Regions from separate parts of the Bacillus sp. S10(2024) genome, predicted to be linked through region 1. Evidence: predicted binding sites of a transcription regulator. Region 1 holds the regulator's gene; each other region holds the start of a gene.
The links. Region 1 encodes CtsR, which represses protease genes until heat stress. Its sites were predicted from a motif close to ATGGTCAATAAAGGTCAAACA; they were not measured.

Region 1 (4,265 bases):
GCAAAATGACCCCGTAACTTCGGGAGAAGGGGTGCTTTCTTAACGGAAAGCCGCAGTGAATAGGCCCAAGCGACTGTTTAGCAAAAACACAGGTCTCTGCGAAGCCGTAAGGCGAAGTATAGGGGCTGACACCTGCCCGGTGCTGGAAGGTTAAGGAGAGGGGTTAGCGCAAGCGAAGCTCTGAACTGAAGCCCCAGTAAACGGCGGCCGTAACTATAACGGTCCTAAGGTAGCGAAATTCCTTGTCGGGTAAGTTCCGACCCGCACGAAAGGTGTAACGATTTGGGCACTGTCTCAACCAGAGACTCGGTGAAATTATAGTACCTGTGAAGATGCAGGTTACCCGCGACAGGACGGAAAGACCCCGTGGAGCTTTACTGTAGCCTGATATTGAATTTTGGTACAGCTTGTACAGGATAGGCGGGAGCCTTTGAAGCCGGAGCGCTAGCTTCGGTGGAGGCGCTGGTGGGATACCGCCCTGGCTGTATTGAAATTCTAACCTACGGGTCTTATCGACCCGGGAGACAGTGTCAGGTGGGCAGTTTGACTGGGGCGGTCGCCTCCTAAAAAGTAACGGAGGCGCCCAAAGGTTCCCTCAGAATGGTTGGAAATCATTCGTAGAGTGCAAAGGCATAAGGGAGCTTGACTGCGAGACCTACAAGTCGAGCAGGGACGAAAGTCGGGCTTAGTGATCCGGTGGTTCCGCATGGAAGGGCCATCGCTCAACGGATAAAAGCTACCCCGGGGATAACAGGCTTATCTCCCCCAAGAGTCCACATCGACGGGGAGGTTTGGCACCTCGATGTCGGCTCATCGCATCCTGGGGCTGTAGTCGGTCCCAAGGGTTGGGCTGTTCGCCCATTAAAGCGGTACGCGAGCTGGGTTCAGAACGTCGTGAGACAGTTCGGTCCCTATCCGTCGTGGGCGTAGGAAATTTGAGAGGAGCTGTCCTTAGTACGAGAGGACCGGGATGGACGCACCGCTGGTGTACCAGTTGTTCTGCCAAGGGCATAGCTGGGTAGCTATGTGCGGAAGGGATAAGTGCTGAAAGCATCTAAGCATGAAGCCCCCCTCAAGATGAGATTTCCCATAGCGTTAAGCTAGTAAGATCCCTGAAAGATGATCAGGTTGATAGGTTCGAGGTGGAAGCGTGGTGACACGTGGAGCTGACGAATACTAATAGATCGAGGACTTAACCATATAATATGAAGCAAATGTTATCTAGTTTTGAAGGAATATACCTTCATAAGTCTGGTAATGATGGCAGAGAGGTCACACCCGTTCCCATACCGAACACGGAAGTTAAGCTCTCTAGCGCCGATGGTAGTTGGGACTTTGTCCCTGTGAGAGTAGGACGTTGCCAGGCAAATGAAAGACGAGTCAGTAGACTCGTCTTTTTTTGTTGTTTATTCTGTAAATATTCTGTAAAAAATGAATTGAAAATCTTCTGGGATGGAAGTTCATTTTATAATTAGGAAACTTTATATTCCTTATTCATAAAATAAAGAACGGCTGATTAAACGTGAGAAAATATGGATAGGATAGAGAAGGAAGCAAAAGAGTTGCAAAATTTTTTAATACGTATATAATTAAAGTCAAAGATAGTCAAAGTCAATAAAGGTGGAGGATAAATGAGAAATATATCTGATATTATTGAACAATATCTAAAGCAAGTTATTGACTTAAGTAATAATAATGCAATTGAAATTAAAAGAAACGAAATTGCTGATAAGTTTGATTGCGTGCCATCTCAAATTAACTACGTTATTAATACTCGTTTTACGTTAGAAAGAGGATTTGTAGTGGAAAGTAAACGAGGTGGCGGAGGTTACATTCGCATTATAAAAGTCAAATTGCATGATGATATAGACATTATTGATCAAATGTTACAAATGATTCAGTATAGTATTGCTCAGTCAAGCGCTGAGAGTATAATAAGGCGTTTAGCTGAAGAAGGCATTGTTACAAGCAGGGAAGCAAAGCTTATGTTTAGTGTGTTAGATCGATCTGTATTACTAACAGACTTACCGCTTCGAGATGAACTGCGAGCACGTATACTTCGAGCGATGCTTAGAACACTGAAATATAAGTAAAATTTCTTTTAGGAATAATCTATCTCCTAAAGGTTAGTTGAACGAATAAGGTTATAAATTCATAATTCGTTCCTATTGTAAAGGTGGGGAAATACGTTGATTTGTCAAAACTGTAATTCACAATCAGCAACGCTACATTTTACAAAAGTAATGAATGGAGAAAAGACGGAGATTCATCTTTGCGAGCGGTGTGCACAAGAAAATGGATATACGTCTTTCTTTCAATCAAATAAGTCTAGTTTTTCATTTCATAATTTATTAGCAGGTTTACTGCATGTTGAAGAACCTACACTTAAGAAAAAAACAAAGGGCTTTTCAGATACAGAGCCGTTGCAATGTTCGAAATGTAATATGACGTATTCGCAATTTGCAAAGATCGGTAGATTTGGCTGCGCTTCTTGTTATGAAACATTTAAAGAACAATTGCAACCAATGTTAAAGCGGCTTCATGGTGGGTATACAAGTCACAATGGGAAAATTCCTAACCGTATAGGAGGAAATATTCATCTAAAAAAAGAATTAGATGATTTAAAACTAAAATTGCATGAATGTATACACCAAGAAGAGTTTGAACAGGCTGCAGAATTACGTGATAAAATTCGCAGCTTAGAAAACCAGCTTCGTGAGCATAGAGAGGGGGAATAGTTCTATGTCACTTGATCGAATTATGAACGAAGCAATTAGTCCGTGGATGAGGGAAGATGGTCCTGATTCTGATATTGTTTTAAGCAGTCGTGTTCGATTAGCTCGGAATATACGAGATTACCAATTCCCGACTATGTTAATAAATGAAGAAGCGGAGCAAATGATTAAAGTGTTTCAAGAAAGGTTTACTAATCAAATAGTTGAACCTTTTGGGATATTTGAACTTTTACAAATGAATAGCATTCAGCCGTTGCAGCGTAGAGTATTAGTAGAAAAGCACCTTGTAAGCCCGGATTTAGTGGGAACAGAATATGGTGCTTGTTTATTATCTGAGAATGAACAAGTAAGCATTATGATTAATGAAGAAGATCATATTCGCATTCAATGTTTATTTCCAGGATTACAGTTATCAGAAGCGCTGCATAGTGCAAATCGCATTGATGATTGGATAGAAAGTCAGGTTGAGTACGCATTTGATGAACAAGTTGGTTATTTAACGAGTTGTCCTACAAATATAGGAACGGGTTTACGAGCTTCAGTGATGATACATTTGCCCGCTCTTGTTTTAACAGGACAAATGAACCGTATCGTTCAAGCGATTAATCAACTTGGTTTAGTGGTAAGAGGAATATATGGTGAAGGTAGTGAAGCGTTAGGAAATATATTTCAACTTTCGAATCAAATGACACTAGGAAAACCTGAAGAAGATATTGTAGAAGATTTAAAAAGTGTTGTTCAGCAACTTATTCAACAAGAGCGAGCAGCGAGAGAATCAATCATGAAAAACTCAAGCGTAGAGCTTGAGGATAAGGTATATCGTTCGTATGGTGTATTGGCAAATAGTCGCTTAATTGAATCAGCTGAGGCTGCAACATGTTTATCGGATGTGCGACTTGGCATTGATATTGGATATATCGAAAATATATCCAGAAATATTTTAACAGAGTTAATGATACTTACACAGCCGGGAATTTTGCAGCAATATGCTGGTGGTCCACTGCAACCTGATGAAAGAGATTACCGCAGAGCAGCACTTATTCGTGAAAGATTACAAATTGAACAAAATCGAGCGAAGTAGGAGTGTGATTTATATGATGTTTGGAAGATTTACAGAACGAGCACAAAAAGTATTAGCGTTATCCCAAGAAGAAGCAATTCGCATTGGTCATAATAATATTGGTACGGAGCATATTTTACTCGGTCTTGTACGAGAAGGAGAAGGAATTGCTGCGAAAGCATTAGTCGCACTTGGATTAAGCCCGGAGAAAGTTCAAAAGGAAGTAGAGGCGCTAATTGGGCGTGGTACGGAGATGTCTCAAACAGTTCACTATACGCCACGTGCAAAAAAAGTGATAGAGTTGTCTATGGATGAAGCGCGTAAACTAGGTCATTCTTACGTGGGAACGGAGCATATTTTACTTGGTCTTATTCGCGAAGGAGAAGGGGTTGCAGCCCGTGTTTTAAATAATTTAGGTGTAAGTTTAAATAAAGCACGTCAACAAGTACTTCAGCTTCTTGGTAGTAATG
Region 2 (4,265 bases), 470 kb from region 1:
CATGGTATAAGGCGTTACTTCTTTGAGGTAGCGCTACAAATTCATTTAGGGTAGTAAGTATTGCTAGGAGGTGAAACTGTTGTCCTTTGCATCAGAAACAAAGAAGGAGCTAACAAAGCTCGAAATGAAGGAATGCTGCGAGAAGGCAGAATTGTCAGCATTACTTCGTATGAACGGTTCACTCTCCTTTTCAAACCGTCGTGTAATCATTGACATTCAAACGGAAAACGCAGCGATTGCACGGAGAATTTATACATTATTAAAAAAAGGATATAGCGTGACAGTTGAGCTACTTGTGCGTAAGAAAATGCGCTTAAAGAAAAATAATGTGTACATCGTTCGTTTAGTTGAAAAAGCGCGTGAAATTTTATTAGATTTGCACATTGTACGAGAGGATTTTTCGTTTATTCGTGATATTTCAAAAGAATTAATTGAGAAAAAGTGTTGTAAACGTTCGTACTTACGCGGAGCATTTTTAGCCGGCGGTTCTGTTAATAATCCGGAAACATCATCGTATCATTTAGAAGTTTTCTCGTTATACAAGGAACATAATGATGCAATATGTGAGCTGATGAATGAATTTGCGTTAAACAGTAAGACGTTAGAAAGGCGAAAAGGGTACATTACGTATTTAAAGGAAGCCGAAAAGATTACTGAGTTCTTAAATATTATTGGGGCTCATAGCGCCCTTTTAAGGTTTGAAGATATTCGTATTGTGCGAGATATGCGTAATTCTGTAAATCGTCTTGTGAACTGTGAAACAGCAAACTTAAATAAAACGATTGGTGCAGCTTTAAGACAAATTGAAAACATTCGTTATATTGAAGAGACTGTTGGACTTGATTTTTTACCAGATAAATTACGTGAAATCGCAGAACTGCGTATTAATTATCAAGATGTTACATTGAAAGAACTAGGAGAAATGGTATCTGGGGGAAACATTAGTAAATCGGGTATTAATCATCGTTTGCGTAAAATTGATGACATTGCGGAGAAATTACGCGCTGGTGAAGCGGTTGTAAAAAAATAAAAGGCAAAGGGGAATGGGACAGTGGTTCAAAAACGGATAGAGGTGCTGTTGAAAACTGGATTACAAGCACGTCCGGCAGCGTTGTTTGTACAAGAAGCAAATCGTTTTCAATCTGATATTTTTATGGAGAAAGATGGGAAAACAGTTAATGCTAAAAGTATTATGGGGATTATGAGCTTAGCTGTTGGATCCGGATGTGAAGTTACGATTACAACAGAAGGATCAGATGAGATAGAAGCATTAGCAGCGCTTGTTGCTTATGTGCAAAAAGAACAGTAAAAAGCTATCGCGAATGTGCGATAGCTTTTTACTGTATGTGGAGTGTCTGTGGCTGTCTAACATGGTCGAAGGATCTTTATCCTGCTATTCGTAGGCAGTAAAGACCGGGAAATCACGTGGAAGAAAACTGCTCGTAAAGGCCCGATTGGGCAGGCTTTCCATCAGTGAGAAAAGCGCTGATAAATGAAAAAGAGCTATCATGAATGATAGCTCTTTTGTATACGCGATTAACGGTTTGTAAAGATTTTATCAATTAAGCCGTATTCTAACGCTTTTTCTGCTGTCATGAAGTTGTCACGCTCTGTGTCACGTTCAATTACTTCTAAATCTTGACCTGTACGCTCAGCAAGAATTTTGTTTAGCTTATCGCGTAAGAATAGGATACGTTTTGCAGCGATTTCGATTTCCGTCGCTTGTCCTTGTGCACCGCCAAGTGGTTGATGAATCATAACTTCACTGTTTGGAAGCGCGAAACGTTTTCCTTTTTCACCAGCTGCAAGTAAGAAAGCACCCATAGATGCAGCCATGCCGATGCAAATTGTAGATACGTTTGGTTTAATGAATTGCATTGTATCGTAAATTGCCATACCTGCTGTAATAGATCCACCAGGACTGTTGATATATAGATGAATATCCTTTTCTGGGTCTTGTGATTCTAAGAATAAAAGCTGAGAAACGATTGAGTTTGCTACGTTGTCATCAATTGCGCTGCCAAGCATGATGATGCGGTCTTTTAATAAACGAGAGTAAATATCGTAAGCACGTTCCCCGCGATTTGTTTGTTCAATAACTGTAGGAATTAAATTCATGTGTAACTTCCTCCTTTAACACATTTGTTAGTTTTATAATACAATTATGGTCAATAAAGGTCAAACGAAACCACTTCAGTTTTAAAAAATATGTAGGTGTATCATGTTAATTCGCTATAAATAAGGAATTCCCTTCTTCTGTACCTTCCTCATCATAACCGAATTGTATGAATTTAAACATGCCTATGAAAACCCCTCTTTTTTAGGTGGGTGGGAGCATCTGTTCATGCATAGAAGCGGTCGGTGTAACAATAAATAAAAAAAGAACGCCATTACATATATAAGCGTTCTTTTTCGTACTATTCTTTCAGTAAATACGTTACTTTATTTAAAATTTCCTCTAGCCTCTTGGCGTTGTTTACATACATGTTCGCGGCGGTATGTGATTTCGTTTCTAAAGAAAAGAGTTCAAGATCAGCATGACACTTTTTTAAGGAAGCGAGTAATAACGGTTTGTCTTGGGGAGAAGGCATTTGAATTTTATCGTTGTATATGTCGACAGTTAGTTGACCGTAGGAGTCGACTTGTCCAATGAATACGTTGTCGATTGCAACTCCCATTTTTTCGAGTTCAGTACGAATCCAAGCGCGGTTATGACCGCTTGCGGCAAGAGGTTCATCCATTATGTTTCCATCCATAATAACTGTGTGCGTTTCTTTTTCATTTGGTAGTTTTAATCCGATATCTTTTGCAGTTAATGGTTGTCTGTCTTTCTTTAATAATACGTTTAATTCACCGCTCGGCTCTAATATAGCGAATTCAACATCGGTTATGTTGAATACATCTTTTTTTCGCAGAAGCTCTAGTAGTTCGTCGCTTGTATATTTTTCCTTTTTTAAATTATCTTCGAGTACTTTTCCATCTTTTATAAAAATAGTGGATTTCCCCTCTACAAAATCTCGTACCGTCTTATTTTTTAAGGAAATTAGTCCTGCGAAAAAGGGTATGATAGCAAAAACCAGCATACTGGAAATACCGTGGAAGAAGTTTTGTTCCAACCCTGTCGATACTTCTGCAGCGATATCACCAATTGTCATACCTGCTATGTATTCAAAAAAGGAAAGTTGAGAGATTTGTCTTTTGCCAAGCCATTTCGTAATGGCGAATAAAACAATTAAGACACATAAAGAACGTATAATGACAAGTGGCCATTCTGGTATGTGAATGTTAGGCATGTATATTCCCTCCAGTCTTCCTAAAATCCTTTATATTGTGGCTCTTCTCGTTCTAATGTTGAAACCCGCCCTTGTATATCAGCGATGATACTATCCATTTCTAACATACATTCATGAAAAACGCGCTTTGTTTCTTGGTCAGCAGAGTTTTGTGAAAGGGCACTTAAACTTGCTTGTGCACCTTTCAAACTAGCAAGGCATGTTTTTACGCTTGCAACAACGGTCATGAGAACACCTCTTATCCTTTTGGTTTAAATAATAAAGCTCCAATAAATCCGAAGATAATTGCGGCGGATACACCAGCGCTTGTTACTTTAAACATTCCTGTTATAACGCCAATGATGCCATGCTCAGCCGCTTCTGCCATTGCACCGTGAACGAGAGCGTTCCCAAAGCTTGTAATAGGAACCGTTGCACCTGCTCCGGCAAAATCAATTAATGGTTCATACAAATTAAATCCATCTAATATAGCGCCAATGACAACAAGTGTCGCCATTGTATGAGCAGGAGTAAGTTTGAAGACGTCGAACATAATTTGTCCAATGACACAAATGAGGCCACCAATTACAAAAGCCCAAAAAAAGATCATGTATTATACACCTCCAGCTTCAATGGATACTGCATGGGCGATACAAGGAATCGTTTCTTGTTGCTGGAAAGTTAATGGGGAAAGTAAGGCCCCGGTAGCAACTACAAGTATTTTGCTAAACTCTCCTTTTTGCATCCGGTTTAGTAAATGCCCATACACAACAGTTGCTGAGCAACCCGGGCCACTTGCTCCAGCTAAGATAGGTTGGTCGTCTCTGTAAATGAGTAATCCGCAATCTTGAAATTGTTCACTTCGTATAGATGTTCCTTGCTTACGTAGTAAGTCGAAGGCAATTTCACGTCCTACATGACCGAGATCGCCCGTTACAATTAAATCATAGTAGGATGCGTCGATTTGTCGTTCTCTTAAATGGGCTTCTATCG
Region 3 (4,265 bases), 1.1 Mb from region 1:
GAGTTATTTCGTTCTTTTTCTGCTTCAGCTAATGTACCACGGTATGGGAATCTTGCATCGTGTTTCATAACAGAATCTGTCCCTTGTTGCACGAAACGTTTTGATTTGTTCTTTTTACCCATTCGTAATGCCCCCTTTTAGCAGAAAAGCATGGACACATTTGCTGTGTCTTCTATAGTATGTGCGATTGGCGTCATACTATAAGTAGGGAATTTTCACCTTACAATCCAAGTGCCTCCTCTAAATAAAGAGCAATGCCGTCTTCTTCATTTGATAACGTTATGTGATTTGCTAATGATTTTAATTCTGGAATGGCATTCCCCATAGCGATTCCGTGTCCAGCAAATTCAATCATTTCAAAATCGTTATCTTCATCACCAAACGCGATGATACGCTCTTTTGGGATATGGTAGTAATTTGAAATTCTTTGTAAGCCAATTGCTTTATTTAACCCGCTTTTCACGATTTCAATAATCGGCCAAGGAGCTCCCCATTTACGGTGATCGATTACTTCTGCATGCATATCTGTTAAATGTTGACGAATAAAGTTTGATTTTGACTCATGTGCATCAATTAATAAGCAAGTTGGATGATCTTGTAAAATGTTGAGTAAATCACCTGTGAAAATTTTGGGTGATCCGAACTCAAAAATATGTTTTTTGTCTTCATCAAGTTGTTTCATATATACATCATCAATTACTTCTGCGTAAATATTTTCCACTCCAAATTCCATACACGTACGAACGATTTCTTGTGCAGTAGTAAGTTCAAGTGGAGAGTGATGCATTCCCCAGTTCGTATCAAGTGGATGATGAACGTATGCGCCGTTGAAATTTACAATCGGTGTATTTAAGCCAAGTTCTTTATAATATGCATGACTCGCACGAAATGGACGGCCCGTTGAGATCACAACGATATGGCCTTGTTCTTTTGCTTTTGCAATGGTTTGTTTTGTACGAGCTGAAATTATTTTTTGATCTGTAAGTAAAGTGCCATCTAAATCTAATGCAATTAAATGTTGTTTTTTCATGCGTCTCACACCTTTTATAAAAAGTTTTGTGTATATTCATCTTAATTCCTGCACGATCACGTTGTCTACTATTTGTCATTGGTATCGAGAAAAGTCAAGTTTTATTCTGAAAGTTCGAATAATGTTCCTTTCCTTTTGTACAATTTGTGAAAGGGGTTACAAAGCTGGGGGTATCATGTTTATAATGAGAATGTAATCTTCTCGTATAAGTTGTTTGACTCTCCTTTGATGCTGGTCTTTATGGCCAGTTTTTTTTGTTTCTACATATACTGATGTATCTCCTGCTAAAATGTGTAATTTCATTATATGAGCATGGTTTCCTAAACATAACAGAAAAGGTTTTGTAAAATGGGACATACTAAAGATGTAATAATGGAATGGAAGGAGAATGAATATGGGACAAAGTCATCGATTCCGAGCTGGTCAAAAAGCACCCAATGATGGTATCTATGTTGAAATTGGTGAAACAGGGAGTATGGTTAAGGATCCAAAAATGGTAAAGCTCTCTGCTGGAGATAAATTTCCGGAAGTTACAAACCAAAATAGACAATGGACATATAAACGAAGACCATAAGAAATCCCGCAGTTATAAGCTGCGGGATTTCTTATGGTAAATAAGTAAAAAAAGATAACAACTCAGTCACTCTATGAAAAAAAGGCAAAAGAGCATTTTTTTAAATGGCCAGGGAGGGACTGGTTATGTATAGGAGCGGTCAAGGCCTTTTCCTGTCACACGCAAAGGCTGAAAACATCTATATGCTAAAAATGAAAATAACTTTTTATAGATAATAAGGGGTGTATTTTCACCGGAATCATCCCCCTTACCAAACTCCTGAATGAAATGTATGGTCGAGTAGTTACAAAAAATAAGATCGTCATAAAGTTCTCATCGTTGAATAAAATAGGTAATTTGTCGTATAATCAAATCAAAGGTCAAAAAAAGTCAAACTATAAAGGAGTTGTGGCACGATGGACTTAAATCGAATGACGACAAAAACACAAGAAGCGATTATGGGTGCACAATCAATTGCTACTAAGCATCATCATCAAGATATTGATATTGTACATCTTTTAGCCGCGCTTCTTCAGCAGCAAGATGGATTAGCAATACGTATTTTTCAAAAGATGAATATAAATATAGATCAGTTGGTGCAGGCGGCAGAACGCTTACTAAAGCGAAAGCCATCGGTTACAGGAGGCGGCGCAGAAGTAGGCAAGGTTTATATTACAAGCGCACTTCAGGGGCTGTTTGTAAGAGCTGAAGAAGAAGCGAAGCATTTGCAAGATGATTATATTTCAGTGGAACATATTCTTCTTGCATTATGTGATGAAAAGAGAACGAGTGATATACGTGAGTTATTTGCGTCACTTCGTATTACAAAAGAAGCGTTATTGCAAGCATTAACAGAAGTTCGGGGGAATCAAAAAGTGACGAGTCAAAATCCAGAAGTAACATACGAAGCTTTAGAGAAATATGGTCGTGATTTAGTAGCGGAAGTAAGACAAGGGAAAATTGATCCAGTCATTGGACGTGATAGTGAAATCCGCCGTGTGATTCGCATTTTGTCGCGTAAAACAAAAAATAATCCTGTATTAATTGGTGAACCTGGTGTTGGGAAAACAGCAATCGTTGAGGGATTAGCGCAACGTATTGTTCGTAAAGATGTACCGGAAGGGTTAAAAGATAAAACGATCTTTGCGCTTGATATGAGCGCGCTTGTTGCAGGTGCGAAATTCCGCGGTGAATTTGAAGAGCGCTTGCAAGCGGTCTTAAATGAAATTAAAAAGAGTGAAGGAAAGATTTTATTATTTATCGACGAGCTGCATACCATTGTAGGCGCTGGTAAAACAGAAGGAGCAATGGATGCCGGAAATATGTTAAAACCAATGTTAGCGCGTGGAGAGCTGCATTGCATCGGGGCGACAACGCTTGATGAATATCGCAAATATATTGAGAAAGATCCAGCATTAGAGCGTCGTTTCCAGCAAGTATTAGCTGAAGAGCCGACAGTTGAAGATACGATTTCTATTTTGCGCGGTTTAAAAGAACGATTTGAAATTTACCATAGTGTGAATATTCATGATCGTGCTCTTGTCGCAGCTGCAACGTTATCGGATCGTTATATTTCTGATCGTTTCTTACCAGATAAAGCAATCGATTTAGTTGATGAAGCATGTGCAACGATTCGGACAGAAATTGATTCGTTACCAACAGAGCTAGACGAAATCACGCGTCGTATTATGCAGTTAGAAATTGAAGAGGCTGCGCTCAGTAAAGAAACGGACCGTGCAAGTAGGGAGCGCCTGCAAACATTGCAGCGTGAGTTGTCGGATTTAAAAGAAAAAGCGAGTGGAATGCGGGCGCAGTGGCAAAAAGAGAAAGAAGAAATTCATAAGGTGCGCGATTTACGCGAAAGCTTAGAGCGTTTGCGAAGGGAGCTAGAAGAAGCGGAAGGAAATTACGATTTAAATAAAGCAGCAGAGCTTCGTCACGGCAAAATTCCAGCTGTAGAAAAAGAATTGAAAGAAGCGGAAGAAGCAAGTGCGAATAAACAGCAAGACAACCGTCTTCTTCGTGAAGAAGTAAGTGAAGAAGAAATTGCAAATATCGTATCGCGCTGGACTGGTATTCCGATTGCAAAGCTCGTAGAAGGAGAACGTGAGAAGTTACTTCGTTTAGAGCAAATATTATCAGGGCGTGTCATCGGACAAGAAGAGGCGGTTGGTCTTGTGGGGGATGCAGTGCTGCGCGCTCGTGCTGGAATTAAAGATCCAAATCGTCCGATTGGTTCGTTCATTTTCTTAGGACCGACAGGTGTTGGGAAAACGGAACTTGCGAAAACATTGGCGCAGTCATTATTTGATAGCGAAGAACAAATCATTCGAATTGATATGTCTGAGTACATGGAAAAGCATGCCGTATCTCGATTAATCGGAGCGCCTCCTGGGTATGTCGGATATGAAGAAGGCGGCCAATTAACAGAAGCTGTGCGCCGTAAACCGTATTCTGTTATTTTATTAGATGAAATTGAAAAAGCACATCCGGAAGTGTTTAATATTTTATTGCAAATGTTGGATGATGGTCGTATTACAGATTCGCAAGGACGTACAGTTGATTTTAAAAATACAGTGATTATTATGACATCCAATATCGGATCGCAATATTTATTAGAAGGGTTAGGAGAAGATGGCTCTATTCAAGAAGAAGCAAGAAATCTTGTAATGGGACAACTTC

Region 2: the regulator CtsR is predicted to act here: its motif matches at 2,165-2,185, upstream of clpP (ATP-dependent Clp endopeptidase proteolytic subunit ClpP).
Region 3: the regulator CtsR is predicted to act here: its motif matches at 1,960-1,980, upstream of clpB (ATP-dependent chaperone ClpB).

Annotation. Positions count from the first base shown of each region.
Region 1 is NZ_JBFLUR010000002.1:3,455,170-3,459,434, reverse strand. Features, by position in the region: rRNA gene AB1280_RS17630 (23S ribosomal RNA) at 1-1,200, shown strand, start outside; rRNA gene rrf (5S ribosomal RNA) at 1,251-1,366, shown strand; gene AB1280_RS17620 (CtsR family transcriptional regulator) at 1,632-2,093, shown strand; gene AB1280_RS17615 (UvrB/UvrC motif-containing protein) at 2,190-2,738, shown strand; gene AB1280_RS17610 (protein arginine kinase) at 2,743-3,816, shown strand; gene clpC (ATP-dependent protease ATP-binding subunit ClpC) at 3,830-4,265, shown strand, end outside.
Region 2 is NZ_JBFLUR010000002.1:3,922,044-3,926,308, forward strand. Features, by position in the region: gene whiA (DNA-binding protein WhiA) at 80-1,030, shown strand; gene AB1280_RS19855 (HPr family phosphocarrier protein) at 1,052-1,309, shown strand; gene clpP (ATP-dependent Clp endopeptidase proteolytic subunit ClpP) at 1,537-2,118, opposite strand; gene AB1280_RS19865 (DUF421 domain-containing protein) at 2,418-3,293, opposite strand; gene AB1280_RS19870 (DUF1657 domain-containing protein) at 3,314-3,520, opposite strand; gene spoVAE (stage V sporulation protein AE) at 3,532-3,882, opposite strand; gene spoVAD (stage V sporulation protein AD) at 3,886-4,265, opposite strand, start outside.
Region 3 is NZ_JBFLUR010000002.1:2,339,391-2,343,655, reverse strand. Features, by position in the region: gene AB1280_RS12015 (competence protein) at 1-122, opposite strand, end outside; gene AB1280_RS12010 (Cof-type HAD-IIB family hydrolase) at 221-1,030, opposite strand; gene AB1280_RS12005 (YjzC family protein) at 1,425-1,604, shown strand; gene clpB (ATP-dependent chaperone ClpB) at 2,000-4,265, shown strand, end outside.